DNA from 2 places in the Achromobacter sp. RW408 genome. Region 1 is predicted to be linked to the other one. Evidence: riboswitches for the same ligand, from Rfam matches in the RefSeq annotation. Region 1 holds a riboswitch; the other holds the start of a gene.
The links. A riboswitch is a leader RNA that binds a small molecule or an ion and turns the genes downstream of it on or off. The one in region 1 is predicted to bind glycine.

Region 1 (7,335 bases):
ACAAGCTGCTGGCCGGCATCTCGCAGGCCTCGCAGATCATCGTGCAGGAATCCGAGACCCGCAAACTGGACCGCAACGTCTTCAACGAAGCCTACCTGATGCATACGTCGACCTCGCCGCAGTACGCGATCATCGCGTCGTGCGACGTGGCCGCGGCCATGATGGAGCCGCCGGGCGGCACCGCGCTGGTCGAGGAAAGCATCCGCGAAGCCATGGATTTCCGCCGCGCCATGCGCAAGGTGGAATCCGAGTTCGGCAAGAACGACTGGTGGTTCAAGGTCTGGGGCCCGAACCGCCTGGTGTCCGAAGGCATCGGCAACCGCGACGAGTGGATCCTGGAGTCGAACGACCACTGGCACGGCTTCGGCGACCTGGCCGAAGGCTTCAACATGCTGGACCCGATCAAGGCCACGGTCATCACGCCGGGGCTGGACATGTCGGGCAGCTTCGGCGAAACCGGCATTCCCGCCGCGCTGGTCTCCAAGTACCTGACCGAGCACGGCGTGGTGGTCGAGAAGACCGGCCTGTATTCGTTCTTCATCCTGTTCACCATCGGCATCACCAAGGGCCGCTGGAACACGCTGCTGACCGCGCTGCAGCAGTTCAAGGACGACTACGACCGCAACCAGCCGCTGTGGCGCATCCTGCCGGAATTCTGCCGCGACCATCGCCGCTACGAGCGCATGGGCCTGCGCGACCTGTGCCAGCAGATCCACGAAGCCTACCGCGAGCGTGACGTGGCCCGCCTGACCACCGAGATGTACCTGAGCGACATGGTGCCGGCGCTCAAGCCGTCCGACGCCTTCGCCCGCATGGCGCACCGCGAGGTCGAGCGTGTCGACATCGACCAGCTCGAAGGCCGCGTCACCGGCGTGCTGCTGACGCCGTATCCTCCGGGCATCCCGCTGCTGATTCCGGGCGAGCGCTTCAACCGCACCATCGTCCAGTACCTGCAGTTCGCGCGCGAGTTCAACGAACGCTTCCCCGGCTTCGAAACCTACATCCACGGCCTGGCCGACGAAGTGGGGCCGGACGGCGAGAAGCGCTACTACGTTGATTGCCTGATCGAAGACTGATCAGGTCCGGAGTCCCGATGTTCGATGTCGCCGTCCTCGGTGCCGGCGCCGCCGGCATGATGTGTGCCGCGGTCGCCGGCCAGCGCGGCTTGCGCGTGGTGCTGGTGGACCACGCCGAGCGCCTGGCCGAGAAGATCCGTATCTCGGGCGGCGGCCGCTGCAACTTCACCAACATCGGCGCGGGACCCGCCAATTTCCTCTCCGACAACCCGCATTTCTGCCGCTCGGCGTTGTCGGGCTACACCCCGCAGGACTTCCTGGCGCTGCTCAAGCGCCACCGCATTGCCTGGCACGAGAAGCATCGCGGCCAGCTGTTCTGCGACGATTCCAGCGAATCCATCATCGAGATGCTGCGCGCCGAATGCGATGCCGGCGGCGTGCAGTGGCGCATGGGCTGCCAGGTGGCCGAGGTGGCCCATGGCGAGGCGGGCTTCGAGCTGCGCACCGGCCAGGGCGCGATCCGCGCGGCCAAGCTGGTGGTGGCCACGGGCGGCATGGCGATCCCGCAGTTGGGCGCCACCGACTTCGGCCTGAAGCTGGCGCGCCAGTTCGGCCTGAAGGTGGTCGAGCCGCGGCCGGCGCTGGTGCCGCTGACCTTCGACGCGGCGCACTGGCAGCCGCTGGCCGAACTGTCCGGCGTGGCGCTGGAGGTCAACCTGGCGACGGGGCAGGGCAAGGCGCGCGGCGAGTTTCTCGAAGACCTGCTGTTCACCCATCGGGGCCTGTCGGGCCCGGCGATCCTGCAGATATCCAGCTACTGGAAGCCGGGCGAGCCCATCGTCATCGACCTGGCGCCGGGGCGCGACCTGGCGGCCGAACTGCTGGCGGCCAAGTCCGGCAACCGGCAGCAAATGCATACGGTGCTGGCCGGCCTGTGGCCCAAGCGCCTGGCCGACCGCTGGCTGCAACTGGCGGAGCAGGCCGGCAAGCCGGGCCTGGCGGCGCTGCGCCTGGCCGATGCGCCGGACAAGACCCTGCGCGCGCTGGCGCAGGACATCCACCAGTGGACCCTGGTGCCCAGCGGCACCGCCGGCTACAAGAAGGCCGAGGTCATGCGCGGCGGCGTCGATACGCGCGGCCTGGACCAGAAATCGATGCAGGCCCGCACCATGCCCGGCCTGTACTTCATCGGTGAGACCGTGGACGTTACCGGCTGGCTGGGCGGCTACAACTTCCAGTGGGCCTGGGCCTCGGGCGTGGCCTGCGGCAAGGCGCTCTAGGCGTTCCTGGCGCTTGATCCAACGCTTTTCCCGTCCGTCGGGCGCGGGCACGCTTCGTGCTGCCCGCCAAGGCCTGCCCGGCCCATAGCCTGACTGCATGACGGGCACTGCAACGTTGTCGTTGTGATATCAAATAAAAATACCTATCATTTGTATTTCATAAATTCGGCCGTGCCGCATCCGGTGGCGCCGCCTGATGGAGACCGCCTTGGCCTATACCTTGCCGCCCCTGCCTTACGCCTATGACGCGCTCGAACCGCACATCGACGCGCTGACGATGGAAATCCATTACAGCAAGCACCACCAGACCTACGTCAACAACCTGAACGCCGCGCTCGAAGGCGCCGGCATCGCCACCGACGAGCCGGTCGAGGCCCTGGTGGCGCGCATCGACCAACTTCCCGAAGCCGTCCGTGGCGCGGTGCGCAACAACGGCGGCGGCCACGCCAACCACAGCCTGTTCTGGTCGGTCATGTCGCCACGGGGCGGGGGCGAGCCCGACGGCGCGCTGGCCCGCGCCATCGACACCGAACTGGGCGGACACGCCGCCTTCCGCGAAGCCTTCACCAAGGCGGCGCTGACGCGCTTCGGCAGCGGCTGGGCCTGGCTCAGCGTGACGCCCGCCGGCAAGCTGGCGGTGGAAAGCAGCGCCAACCAGGACAGCCCGCTGATGCAGGGCAACACGCCGATCCTGGGCCTGGACGTGTGGGAACACGCCTACTATCTCAAGTACCAGAACCGCCGCCCGGAATACATCGGCGCCTTCTACAATGTGATCGATTGGCCCGAGGTGGCGCGCCGCTACGCCGCCGCCGTGGGCTGAGCCGGCATTGCGCGGGGGCAGCGGTCCATGAATACCTTCAGCCGTCATCGCATCCGGCCCGCGGCCACCAGCGTCAGTGTCTGGACGCTGGCGGTGCTGGTCGCCTGCCTGGGCCTGCACCAGATGTGGGTCTATTTCAACGACCACGCGCCGCACGTGGCCGACGCCCTGCTGGGCGGCATGGTCGCCGCGGGCGCCACCGCGGCGGGCACGCTGCCGATCCTGTTCGCGCGCACCATCCCGCAGAAGATGCAGGACAGCATGTTCGGCTTCGGCGCCGGCGTGATGCTGGCCGCCAGCGCCTTCTCGCTGGTGGCGCCGGGCATCGCGGCGGCCGAGGCGCAGGGCGCGGGGCCGTGGGGCGCCGGCCTGACGGTGGGCGCCGCCATCCTGCTGGGGGCGGCGGCGCTGTTGCTGATGGACCGGTTGCTGCCCCACGAGCATTTCATCAAGGGCCGCGAAGGCATCGAGGCCCACCGGCTGCGCCGTACCTGGCTGTTCGTCTTCGCCATCACCCTGCACAACCTGCCCGAAGGCCTGGCCATCGGCGTCGGCTACGCCGGCAACGATCCGGTGCGCGGCACGGCGCTGGCCACCGGCATCGCCATCCAGGACATCCCCGAAGGCCTGGTGGTGGCCGTGGCGTTGATCGCCGCGGGCTACAAGCGCGCGTTCGCGGTGGCACTGGGCATGCTGTCCGGCCTGGTCGAGCCGGTGGGCGCGGTGCTGGGCGCGGCCGTGGTGGGCTGGTCGGCGGCGCTGCTGCCGTGGGGCCTGGGCTTTGCCGCGGGCGCCATGTTGTTCGTGATCAGCCACGAAATCATTCCCGAATCGCACCGCAAGGGGCACGAGGTCTACGCCACCTGCGGGCTGATGCTGGGCTTCGTGCTGATGATGCTGCTGGACACCGCGCTGGGCTGAAGCGGCGCCCGGGCGGCGATCGCGGATCAACAACGGAACCGCGTTTCGCGGTATGCTTTCGGCGCTGTCACGCATGTTGCGGGAGAGAGCGGCCGTTCGCGGCTGCCGCCGAAGGCGCAATTCGCCCGGAATCGCTCAGGTATCCCATACCGCGCATGCTTGCCCTGTCCCGGTTTTCACCGCGCGGACTCGGCAAAGCAGCACTCTGGAGAGACCTGGCGCCGCTGCCCAATCAGGGACATAGCGAGCAGCCCAGGCGCCGAAGGTGCAAACCCGTCACGCGGGGCAACTCTCAGGCAAAAGGACAGAGGGGCGGAAGATTCAGCCGTTGCGTGGGCGCATCCCGTCCGCCGGCGGCATTCCGTAACCCTGGCACCGCTGCCGCTCCGGAGTACCCGCGCATGTCCGCACCCCTCAAACGCACCCCGCTGGCCGAAGAACATATCGCCTCCGGCGCTCGCATGGTCGATTTCGGCGGCTGGGATATGCCCCTGGCCTACGGCTCGCAACTGGAAGAGCACCACGCGGTGCGCCAGGACGCCGGCATGTTCGACGTCTCGCACATGCTCAACGCCGACGTCACGGGCCCCGACGCCTACGCCTTCCTGCAGCGCCTGGTGGCCAACGACGTCGCCAAGCTGACCGTACCGGGCAAGGCGCTCTACACCTGCATGCTGAACCCGCAGGGCGGCGTCATCGACGACCTGATCGTGTACTTCTTCGCGCTCGACGAATGGCGCGTGGTGGTCAACGCCGGCACGGCCGACAAGGACATGGCCTGGATGCAGCGCGTCAAGCAGGCCGGCAAGTTCGACGTCACCATCACGCCGCGCCGCGACCTGGCCATGATCGCCGTGCAGGGCCCCAACGCCCGCGCCAAGGTCTGGGCCGCGCGCCCGGCCTGGCAGGCCGCCAGCGAGCCGCTGACCCCGTTCGTGGCCGCGCGCGTCGGTGACGACACGCTGGTGGCGCGCACCGGTTACACCGGCGAAGACGGCTTCGAAATCGTGCTGCCCGCGGCCGAGGCGGTGCAACTGTGGCGCGACCTGGCGGCCCAGGGCGTGCGTCCGGCGGGCCTGGGCGCGCGCGACACGCTGCGCCTGGAAGCCGGCATGAACCTGTATGGCCAGGACATGGACGAACTGACCCAGCCCGGCGAAGCCGCGCTGACCTGGACGGTGTCCCTGAAGAACCCCGAGCGCCGCTTCATCGGCCGCGACGCGCTGGAGCAGTTCGCCACGCCCGCCGCCTTCGTCGGCCTGAAACTGCAGGAACGCGGCGTGATGCGCGCCCACATGGCGGTGCGCACCAAGAACGGCGTGGGCGAACTCACCAGCGGCACCATGTCGCCGACGCTGGGCGTTTCGATCGGCTTTGCCCGCCTGCCGCAAGGCGTGGTCGCGGGCGACACGGTCGAGGTCGACATCCGCGGCAAGTGGGTGCCCGCCCTGGTCTGCAAGCTGCCGTTTGTCCGTAACGGCAAAGCCGTCGAACACTCGTAAACTCGAAGCTTCGCGCCGGTGGCCGGCCCTGCGGGGCGCGGCCGCCGGCGCGAGGCGCGCAACACCATTTCCTTATCCGAATCCCCCCAGGAGTCCTCATGAGTCTGCCCACCGATCGCAAGTACACCGAGTCCCATGAATGGGTCAAAGCCGAAGGCGACGTGTTCGTCGTCGGCATCACCGATACCGCCCAGGACCAGCTGGGTGACCTGGTCTTCGTCGGCGACGTCAAGGTCGGCGCCAAGCTGAACGCGGGCGAGACCGCCGGCGTGGTCGAGTCGGTCAAGGCCGCCTCCGACATCTACGCGCCCGTGGCCGGCGAAATCGTCGCGTTCAACGACGAGCTGGAAAGCAACCCCAACCTGATCAACGAATCGGCCTTCACCGCCTGGATCTTCAAGATCAAGCCGGTCAACGCCGCCGATGCCGACAAGCTGCTGGACGCCGCCGGCTACGAAGCCGTGGCCAACGGCTAAGCCCGTCAGGGCGGGCGCGGCGCTGGCGCCGCCGCCCGTCCATGCATCACCGTCCGTCCCTTCCGACGACACCGCCATCTCGAGATCCCCCATGTCGCGCGCCCTAGACACCCACACCGACTTCATCCCCCGCCACATCGGCCCCTCCGACGCCGACCAGGCCGCCATGCTCGCCGCCATCGGCAGCCCCAGCCTGGACGCCCTGATCGAAGAAGTCGTGCCGCCCAAGATCCGCAGCCAGGCGCCGCTGGCGCTGCCGCCGTCGCGCAGCGAAGCCGACGTGCTGGCCGAGTTGAAGCAGATCGCCGGCCGCAACAAGGTCTTTCGCAACTACATCGGCCAGGGGTACTACGGCACGCAGACGCCCAACGTGGTGTTGCGCAACATTCTCGAGAATCCCGCCTGGTACACGGCCTACACGCCGTACCAGCCCGAGATCTCGCAGGGCCGCCTGGAGGCCCTGCTGAACTACCAGACCATGGTCGCCGACCTGACCGGGCTGGACATCTCCAACGCCTCGCTGCTCGATGAAAGCACCGCCGCCGCCGAAGCCATGACGCTGGCGCGCCGCAGCGCCAAGTCGCAAAGCCCGGTGTTCTTCATCTCGCGCCACGTGCATCCGCAGACCATCGAGGTCGTGCGCACGCGCGCCGAGGGCCTGGACATCGAGATCGCCGTCGGCGACGAGGCCGAAGGCCTGCCGGAATGCTTTGGCGTGCTGCTGCAGTACCCGCACAGCACCGGCTCGGTGGCCGACTACCGCAAGCTGGCCGAAACCGCCCACGCGCAAGGCGCGGTGGTGGCCGTGGCCACCGACCTGCTGGCGCTGGCGCTGCTGGCAGCGCCCGGCGAGTGGGGCGCGGACATCGCCATCGGTTCGGCCCAGCGCTTCGGCGTGCCGTTCGGTTTCGGCGGCCCGCACGCCGGCTTCATGGCCTGCAAGGACGCCTTCAAGCGCAACATGGCCGGCCGCCTGGTCGGCGTGTCCAAGGACGCCCAAGGCAACCCGGCGATGCGCCTGGCGCTGCAGACGCGCGAACAGCACATCCGCCGCGAGAAGGCGACCTCGAACATTTGCACCGCGCAGGTGCTGCTGGCCGTGATGGCCGGCATGTACGCCGTCTGGCACGGCCCGGCCGGCATCCGCCGCATCGCCGAGCGCGTGCAGCGCTACACCGCCATCCTGCGCGCCGAACTCGGCAAGCTGGGCATCAAGGTCGCCAACGACACCTTCTTCGACACGCTGCTGCTGGAAACCGGCCCGGCCACGCCCGCCATCATCACCGCCGCCGAGTGCGAGCACATCAACCTGCGCCG
Region 2 (7,335 bases), on a different contig from region 1:
ACACCTCGCTGGCGCCTTATTGGGGCGAGCGGCTGGGCAAGACCCGGCTCACCGCCGAGCAGGGCGGGGCGCGCAAGGGCCAGCTGCGCTGCGAGCTGCGCGACAACGGCCGCGTCATCATCAGCGGCCAGGCCGCGTTGTACCTGCGCGGCACGATCTTCCTGTGAACCGCGCCGCCATCACCGAAAACCTATTGCCTCATCAACACTTCAAATAAGGCCGCCGCGACACGCGCCTAGAATCTGCCGTCACGAGAGCCGGACGGAACGATCCTTCCGCCGCCGGACACGACAACAAGGAGACGCAGGGCAATGGATGCGGTGTGGATAGTCGCCGTCGGGGCGGCCGTGGCGGGATTCGTGCAGGGCCTGTCGGGCTTTGCCTTCGGCATGGTGGCCATGTCGTTCTGGGCCTGGGTGCTGGATCCGCGGCTGGCGGCGGCGCTGGCCGTGTTCGGCGCGCTCACCGGCCAGCTGCTGGCGGTATTCTCGGTGCGACGCGGCTTCAACTGGCCCTTGCTGTGGCCCTTCCTGCTCGGCGGCCTGGCGGGTATTCCGCTGGGCGTCCTGATCCTGCCGCACCTGGACATGGACTGGTTCAAGGCGGTGCTGGGCGCGCTGCTGGCGCTGTGGTGTCCGGTCATGCTGATGGCGCAGCGCCTGCCGCGCATAGGCGGCAATCGCTGGGGGGACGGCGCGGTCGGGCTGGTGGGCGGCGTGATGGGCGGCATCGGCGGCTTCGCCGGCAGCGTGCCGACGCTGTGGTGCACGCTGCGCGGTTTCGGCAAGGACACGCAGCGCGCCGTGATCCAGAATTTCAACCTGTCGATGCTGGCCGTGACCATGGCCACCTACCTGGCCACGGGCATCGTCACGCGCGACATGGCGCCCATGTTCGCCGTGGTGGCGCCGGCCATGCTGATCCCCACGCTGCTGGGCACGCGCCTGTACATCGGCATCTCCGAAGTCGCGTTCCGCCGCCTGGTGCTGGGGCTGCTGACCTGCTCGGGGCTGACGCTGCTGGCGTCGTCGGTGCCGCGGCTGCTGGGGTATTGAGGGCCGGTCCGCGTCGGGCCCGCTCCCGGCCTGTGCTCTGCCGCAATGGCTTTACGACAGTCCCACCCCCTCCCGCACGCTCGCCGCCAGCATCTGCGCCGTGGCCGCCGACAGCGTCCAGCCCAGGTGCCCATGGCCGGTGTTGTAGAACACGCCGGGCCGCTTGCCGGGGCCGACGCGCGGCATCATGTCGGGCATCATCGGCCGCAACCCGCACCACGGCACCACGCGCGCCGTGCGCACGCCGGGAAAGTGGCGGCGGGTCCAGTCCACCAGCGGCTGGATGCGCTCGGCGCGGATGTCCAGGTTGAAGCCATTGAACTCGGCCGTGCCGGCCACGCGGAAACGGTCGCCCAGGCGGCTGGTGACGATCTTGGCGGCCTCGTCCAGCAGGCTCACGTTGGGCGCGGCGGCCTGGCTGGCGGCGTCGTCCAGGTGCACGCTGATCGAATAGCCCTTGACCGGGTAGATGTTCAGCCTGTCGCCCAATTGCCGCGCGAACTGGCGACTGGCGGCACCGGCGCAGACCACGATGGCGTCGGTTTCGTGCTGCTCGCGCCGCCTGCCGTCTTCGCGCGCCAGGTCCAGCACGTAGGGCAGGCCGTCGCGGCTGATGGCGCGGATGTCGGCATCCTGTTCGAAGCGCACGCCGCGGCGCGCGCAGGCCCGCGCCAGGCCGCTGGTGAACTTGTGGATGTCGCCGGTGGCGTCGGACGGCGTATAGAAGCCGCCGTGGCAGGGCGTTTGCAGCGTCGGCTCGATGCCGCGGATTTCCTCCGGCGTGACGGCGTGCCGCTCCAGCCCGCCTTCGCGCAGCAGCGCGTTGGCGCGGCGCGCGGTCTCGAAGCTGGCGGCATCGTGGTAGATGTGCAGGATGCCGCGGCGCTCCAGGTCGAAATCGATGCCTTCCTCCTCGGCCATGGCGTACAGGTGCTGGCGCGCCTCGATCGCCATGCGCGTGGTGGCGATGGTGTTCTGGCGATAGTTGCGGATCTGCCCCATGAACTGGGCCAGCCATGAATACTTGTGCCAGCTCGGACGCGGATTGAGCAGCAGCGGCGCGTCGTGGCGGCCGAGCCAGCGCAGGCCCTTCATGATGGTGGCGGCGCTGTTCCAGACTTCGGCATTGCTGGCGGACAACTGGCCGCCGTTGGCGTAGGACGTCTCCATGGCGGGATAGCGCTGACGGTCGTAGACGGTGACGTCGTAGCCCAGTTTGCTCAAGGCGTAGGCGGACGTGACGCCGGTGATACCGGCGCCGATGATGGCGATGCGGGGCATGATGGCTCCAGATGGCGTGGCCACGATCCGATGATCGCGGCACCCCATCTGTCTCTGTACCTGAGAGCTTCACCCGGGCGCGAGGGCGCGGGTTCCCCTTCGGTGGGCGCCAGGCGCCTCTCTCCAGATTGTCTAGACCGCGCAGTCCTGTTGCCTGAGAGTTTCCGGGGCGGTTGCTCCGTCGGCGCCCGCCACGGGGACGGGACTCTTCTGCGGGGTTTTGAATCGACGCAGTGAGAATAGCCAAAATCTGCCGCGAGCGGGACTCAGGGTTAATACCAGGAAGGAGGCGGATAGGCTCTACACTGGGCGCCAACCCGCGCGGCACGCGCCGGTCAGAAAACGAAAGGACGATCCCGCATGCGCGCTCCGGCAATGTTCCGTATTTCCCTGCTGTCCACGACGTTGGCGCTGGCCCTGGCCGGCACCGCCTCGGCCAGCCCGGCCGTTGCGCAAGCGCCCGCCGCCAAGGCAGCCACGGCATCGGCCTCCGCATCCACGCCCGCCAAGGCCGATCGCGCCACCGCCGCCGTCGACGCCGCGGTGGCCGAGGTCATGCGCCAATACGGCATCGACGGCATGGCCATCGGCGTCAGCCACAACGGCGAGCAGCGCTTCTTCAACTATGGCGACGCCTCGCGCCAGCCGCGCCGCGCCGTTTCCAGCGACACCCTGTTCGAACTGGGTTCGATCAGCAAGACCTTCACCGTCACGCTGGCCGCCTACGCGCAGGCCACGGGCCGCCTGTCGCTGGCCGACAGTCCGGCCAAGTGGGTGCCCGAGCTGCAAGGCAGCGAATTCGCCAAGCTGACGCTGGTGAACCTGGCCACGCACACCGCCGGCGGCTTTCCCTTGCAGGTGCCGGACGCGGTCCAGAACACGGCGCAACTGATGGACTACCTCAAGGCCTGGACTCCGCAGTATGCGCCCGGCACGAAGCGCACCTATGCCAACCCCAGCATCGGCATGCTGGGCGTGGTGGCGGCGCGCGCGCTGGGCGAGTCCTACGTGGCGGCGATGGAGCAGCAGCTGTTTCCCAAGCTGGGCCTGCGCGACACCTGGCTGGAAGTGCCGCCGCGCAAGATGCCCGACTACGCCCAGGGCTACGACAAGCAGGACGCGCCGGTGCGCCTGAACCCGGGCGTGCTGGCCGACGAGGCCTACGGCGTGAAGTCCAGCGCCCGCGACATGCTGCGTTTCGTCGAGATCAACCTGGGCGCCGCGCCGGTCGACGCCACGCTGCAGCGCGCCATCGCCGAGACCCACACCGGCTATTACCAGTTGGGCGCGATGACGCAGGACCTGATCTGGGAACAGTATCGCTACCCGGTGTCGGTGGACGACCTGGTGCGCGGCAACTCCGCCCAGGTCGCGTTCGAGACCCTGCCGGTCAAGGCCCAGCAACCGCCGCTGGCGCCGCAGCAGGCGGTGTGGGTTAACAAGACCGGCGCCACCAATGGCTTTGGCGCCTACGTGGCGTTCGTGCCGTCGCGCAAGCTCGGCATCGTGATCCTGGCCAACCGCAACTATCCCAACGAGGCGCGGGTGCGGTTGGCGCTGCGGGTGCTCGAGGCGCTGGCGCCGTGAATGCCGCCGCCCGGCGCGCAGCGGCCTTCAGGATCGGGCCGCAGGGGGCGCCTGGCCGGCCGCCCTGGCGCCATCGAACCTCGGCAGCAACCCCATGATCTCCAGCCGCGCGCACAACTCGCCCAGCCGCCGCAGCTTGTACGCTTCGACGTCCATGCCGCCATAGTCGTAGAAGCCTTGCCCTTCGCGCAGGCCGTTGCGCCCCTGTTCCATGTTGCGTTCGATGATGGCCGGGGCCGCGAAGCGCGCATCGAGCGCGCCGGACAGGTAGCGCGAGGCGTAGTAGAGGATGTCGCCGCCGCCCCAGTCGATGAACTCCAGCAGGCCCAGCACCGAGAAGCGCAGGCCGAAGCCCAGCCGCACGGCGGTGTCGATGTCCTCGGCGCTGGCCACGCCTTCCTCGACCATGCGGGCCGCCTCGTTCATGGCCAGCGCCTGGATGCGCGGCACGATGTAGCCGGCGGCGGGCGCGCACCGCACCGGCGTCTTGCCGGCCAGGCGCAGCACCGCCAGCAGGTCCTGCAACGCCGCGTCGCTGGTCCGCGGGCCGGGGCTCACCTCCACCAGCGGGATCAGGTAGGCGGGATTGAGCCAGTGCGCGTTCAGGAAGCGGCCGGGCGCGCGCACCATGTCGGCCAGTTCGGTGACCAGGAAGGTCGAGGTGGTGGAGGCGATGACGCTGTCCGGCGCGCAGGCCTCGCCGAGCCAGTCGAAGGTGTCGCGCTTGATGTCCAGTTGCTCGGGCACCGCCTCGAACACCACGCGGGCGCGGGCCAGGTCGGCCAGGGCGTCCTCGCGCGCCACCAGGCGCACGCGGCCCAGCGCGGTGTCGGCCTGGGCCTCGTCCAGCAGGCCCAACCGCACGAGCGTGCCCAGTTCGCGCCGCAGGCCGCCCAGCACGCGGGCGAAGGTTTCGGCGCGCTCGCCGCGCGCGCGCGGCTTGATGTCGATCAGCGTAACGTCCAGTCCGGCATGGATGTATGACAGGGCGATGCCCATGCCCATGCGGCCGGCGCCGACCACGCACAAGGTCCGTTCCATGGTCAGCATCCTTGCGCGAGCAGCGCGGCCATGTCGGCGCGCGACAGGGCGTCCAGCCCCAGCGCCTCCAGCGTGCGGCCCTCGGCGTACAGGTCGCGGCCGGTCACGGCCGAGGCCACGCTCAACAGGCCCTGCGCCACCGGCGTGGGCACGCCGGCCCAGCGGCCGGTCGACACCAGGAACGACAGGCCCAGGCGCGTGTCTTCCAGCATGTAGCGGTGCGTGCCCAGGTCGATGGTTTCGCGCCAGTCGCCGCTGTCGGTCAGCTTGCCGTGGGCGCCGCGGCCATACATCCATTCGTCGCCCTCGCTGGCATAGTGATCGGCCAGCGGGAAATGCGGCGCGGCGTAGCCCAGCGCGGCGCGGATGGCGATGCGTTCGGCGTCCAGCGCGTCGGTCACGCGGCGGATCGACGGCTGCGTGCCCTCGTTGTGGATGTCCCAGCGTTCGAAGTGTTCGAGCGGACCTGCGTTCATCAGGATCAGCGGCGGGTGGATCACCGGGCCGGCGTTCATCAGCGCCCCGGACAGCGCGTCCTCGATCGGCTCGACGCTCGGATAGGCCTGCGCCAGCGTTGCCAGCGCGGAGCCGGCCAGGCGACTCGGGAACACGCCGGTGGGCAGGCGCGTGGCGTAGGCGCTGATGACGACGCGGTCGCCGTGCTTGCGCGCCAGATAGGGCAGGGTGCCGGTTTCGGCAAAGGCGACCTCGGCCGGGTTGCCGACCTGGCGCAGGGCGCGGGCAAACAGATAGCTGCCGAAGGTGCCGGGTGGCAGGAACACCACCTGGCCGTCGCGCAGGTGCGGCGCCAGCTCGGGCGCCAGCGCCGCATGCGAGGTGGACGGCAGCGGAATCACCAGCAGTTGCGCGCCCGCGGCGGCGGCGGCCAGGTCGGCCGTCAGCTCGATCTGGCCGGGCGCCTCGCCCAGGGCGATACGGCGGGTGCCGCGATAGTCGGTGACTTCCAGGGCGCCGGCGCGGCGCAGGCTGTCGAACGCCGCCGCGTCGCGGCGCCACAGGCGCACCCGATGTCCTTTTTCCGCCAGGTCGGCGGTCGCCGCGTAGCAGCCGTGGCCGCCTCCAATAACGCCGATGCGCATGATCGAGCTCCTTCGTGAGAGCTTCGATCCTAGCGATGGCCGGCACGGCGGACTGCGCCGCAGGCGCAAGCGGAATACGGAATCGGCAAGGGAATGCGCGGCGGGGCGCGGCCCGCTGCGTCGGCAGGCGCGACCCGCCACCGCAATGGGCCTGGCGCCCCGCGCTTGAACAGACCTCGCGCGCCGCCCTTCAACAGGCGCGGGCGCGGCCCTGCCGGAGCGTGTCGGACGGCAGGCAGCCGTAGCGCTTGCGGTAGTGCGTGGCGAAATGGCCGAAGCTGGTCACGCCGCAGCGCAGCAGGATGTCGGTGACGCTGTCGCCGTCGCCGGCGTTGCCCAGCGCCGCGTGCGCCAGCGCCAGGCGGCGGTTGCGCAGGTAGTCGCTGGGGCTCTGCTGCAGGAACTGGGTGAAGCCGTTCTGCAAGGTGCGGATCGAGACGCCGCAATGCGCGGCCAGGTCGGGCAGGGCGATGGGCGCGTCGATGTGGTCTTCGATGTAGTCGCGCGCGCGCCGCACGTGCAGCGGCAGCGGCTGGCGGCGATCGGCGCGCAGCGCCTCGGAATAGTTGTGCGGCAGCTGCATCAGCAGCAGCGAGACCAGGTAGTCGGAAAAGCCCGCCGCCAATGTCTGCGTCACGCCTTCGATGGCGGGGTGCTGGTACAGCCTGCACAGGTAGTCCAGCGTTTCCTGCACCGCCGCCAGGCCTGCCGAACCGGGCGCCGCCTCCAGGTCGAACACCAGCGCCTGGCGCAGCGGACGGTCCAGCAACTGTTGCAGCTGGCGTTCCAGCGCCTGCCGCTCGACCCGCAGGATCAGGCTGCGGCAATCCGGGCCGATGCGCAGCACGCTGCGCTCGGAGGGCGACGAAATGGTCAGGCCGCCTTCGCGCAGGGCCGCGCTGCGCTTGCCCAGCGTGACCTGTCCGGCGCCTTGCAGCGTGACGCGCACCAGGTAGTAGCGGGCGATGTCGCCGGCGTCGATCTCGACCTCGGCGCCATAGTGCAGGTCGAACAGCGCGGCGCTGCCGAAGAACACGCCATACAGGCGCGATTGCAGGGGATCGCCGCGCGCCACGCACATGCGGTGCGACCACAGGTGCTGGCTGACCTGATCGGTGATCTCGGAAAGATTGCCCGAATCCAGCAGGCAATGGCGTTGCAGCGGGTAGGTATCGTGGAACATGCTTTCCTGCGCCCCGGGAATAGCCGTTGCGCGCCCGGTATAGAGCCGGCCGGCGCAAAGGCCTACAACAGATGCAGCCATCGGAATG

Region 2: linked by a shared signal. The riboswitch ahead of DK459_RS10290 (D-amino acid dehydrogenase) and the one ahead of gcvT (glycine cleavage system aminomethyltransferase GcvT) in region 1 are both predicted to bind glycine.

Annotation. Positions count from the first base shown of each region.
Region 1 is NZ_QHHO01000047.1:487,972-495,306, reverse strand. Features, by position in the region: gene DK459_RS18400 (arginine/lysine/ornithine decarboxylase) at 1-1,076, shown strand, start outside; gene DK459_RS18395 (NAD(P)/FAD-dependent oxidoreductase) at 1,094-2,296, shown strand; gene DK459_RS18390 (superoxide dismutase) at 2,505-3,119, shown strand; gene DK459_RS18385 (ZIP family metal transporter) at 3,147-4,040, shown strand; glycine riboswitch at 4,110-4,202, shown strand; glycine riboswitch at 4,236-4,358, shown strand; gene gcvT (glycine cleavage system aminomethyltransferase GcvT) at 4,442-5,542, shown strand; gene gcvH (glycine cleavage system protein GcvH) at 5,641-6,018, shown strand; gene gcvP (aminomethyl-transferring glycine dehydrogenase) at 6,110-7,335, shown strand, end outside.
Region 2 is NZ_QHHO01000046.1:61,234-68,568, reverse strand. Features, by position in the region: gene DK459_RS10300 (PhzF family phenazine biosynthesis protein) at 1-167, shown strand, start outside; gene DK459_RS10295 (sulfite exporter TauE/SafE family protein) at 312-1,055, shown strand; gene DK459_RS10290 (D-amino acid dehydrogenase) at 1,107-2,336, opposite strand; glycine riboswitch at 2,381-2,467, opposite strand; glycine riboswitch at 2,469-2,559, opposite strand; gene ampC (class C beta-lactamase) at 2,727-3,923, shown strand; gene DK459_RS10280 (3-hydroxybutyryl-CoA dehydrogenase) at 3,951-4,964, opposite strand; gene DK459_RS10275 (NAD/NADP octopine/nopaline dehydrogenase family protein) at 4,967-6,064, opposite strand; gene DK459_RS10270 (AraC family transcriptional regulator) at 6,255-7,247, opposite strand.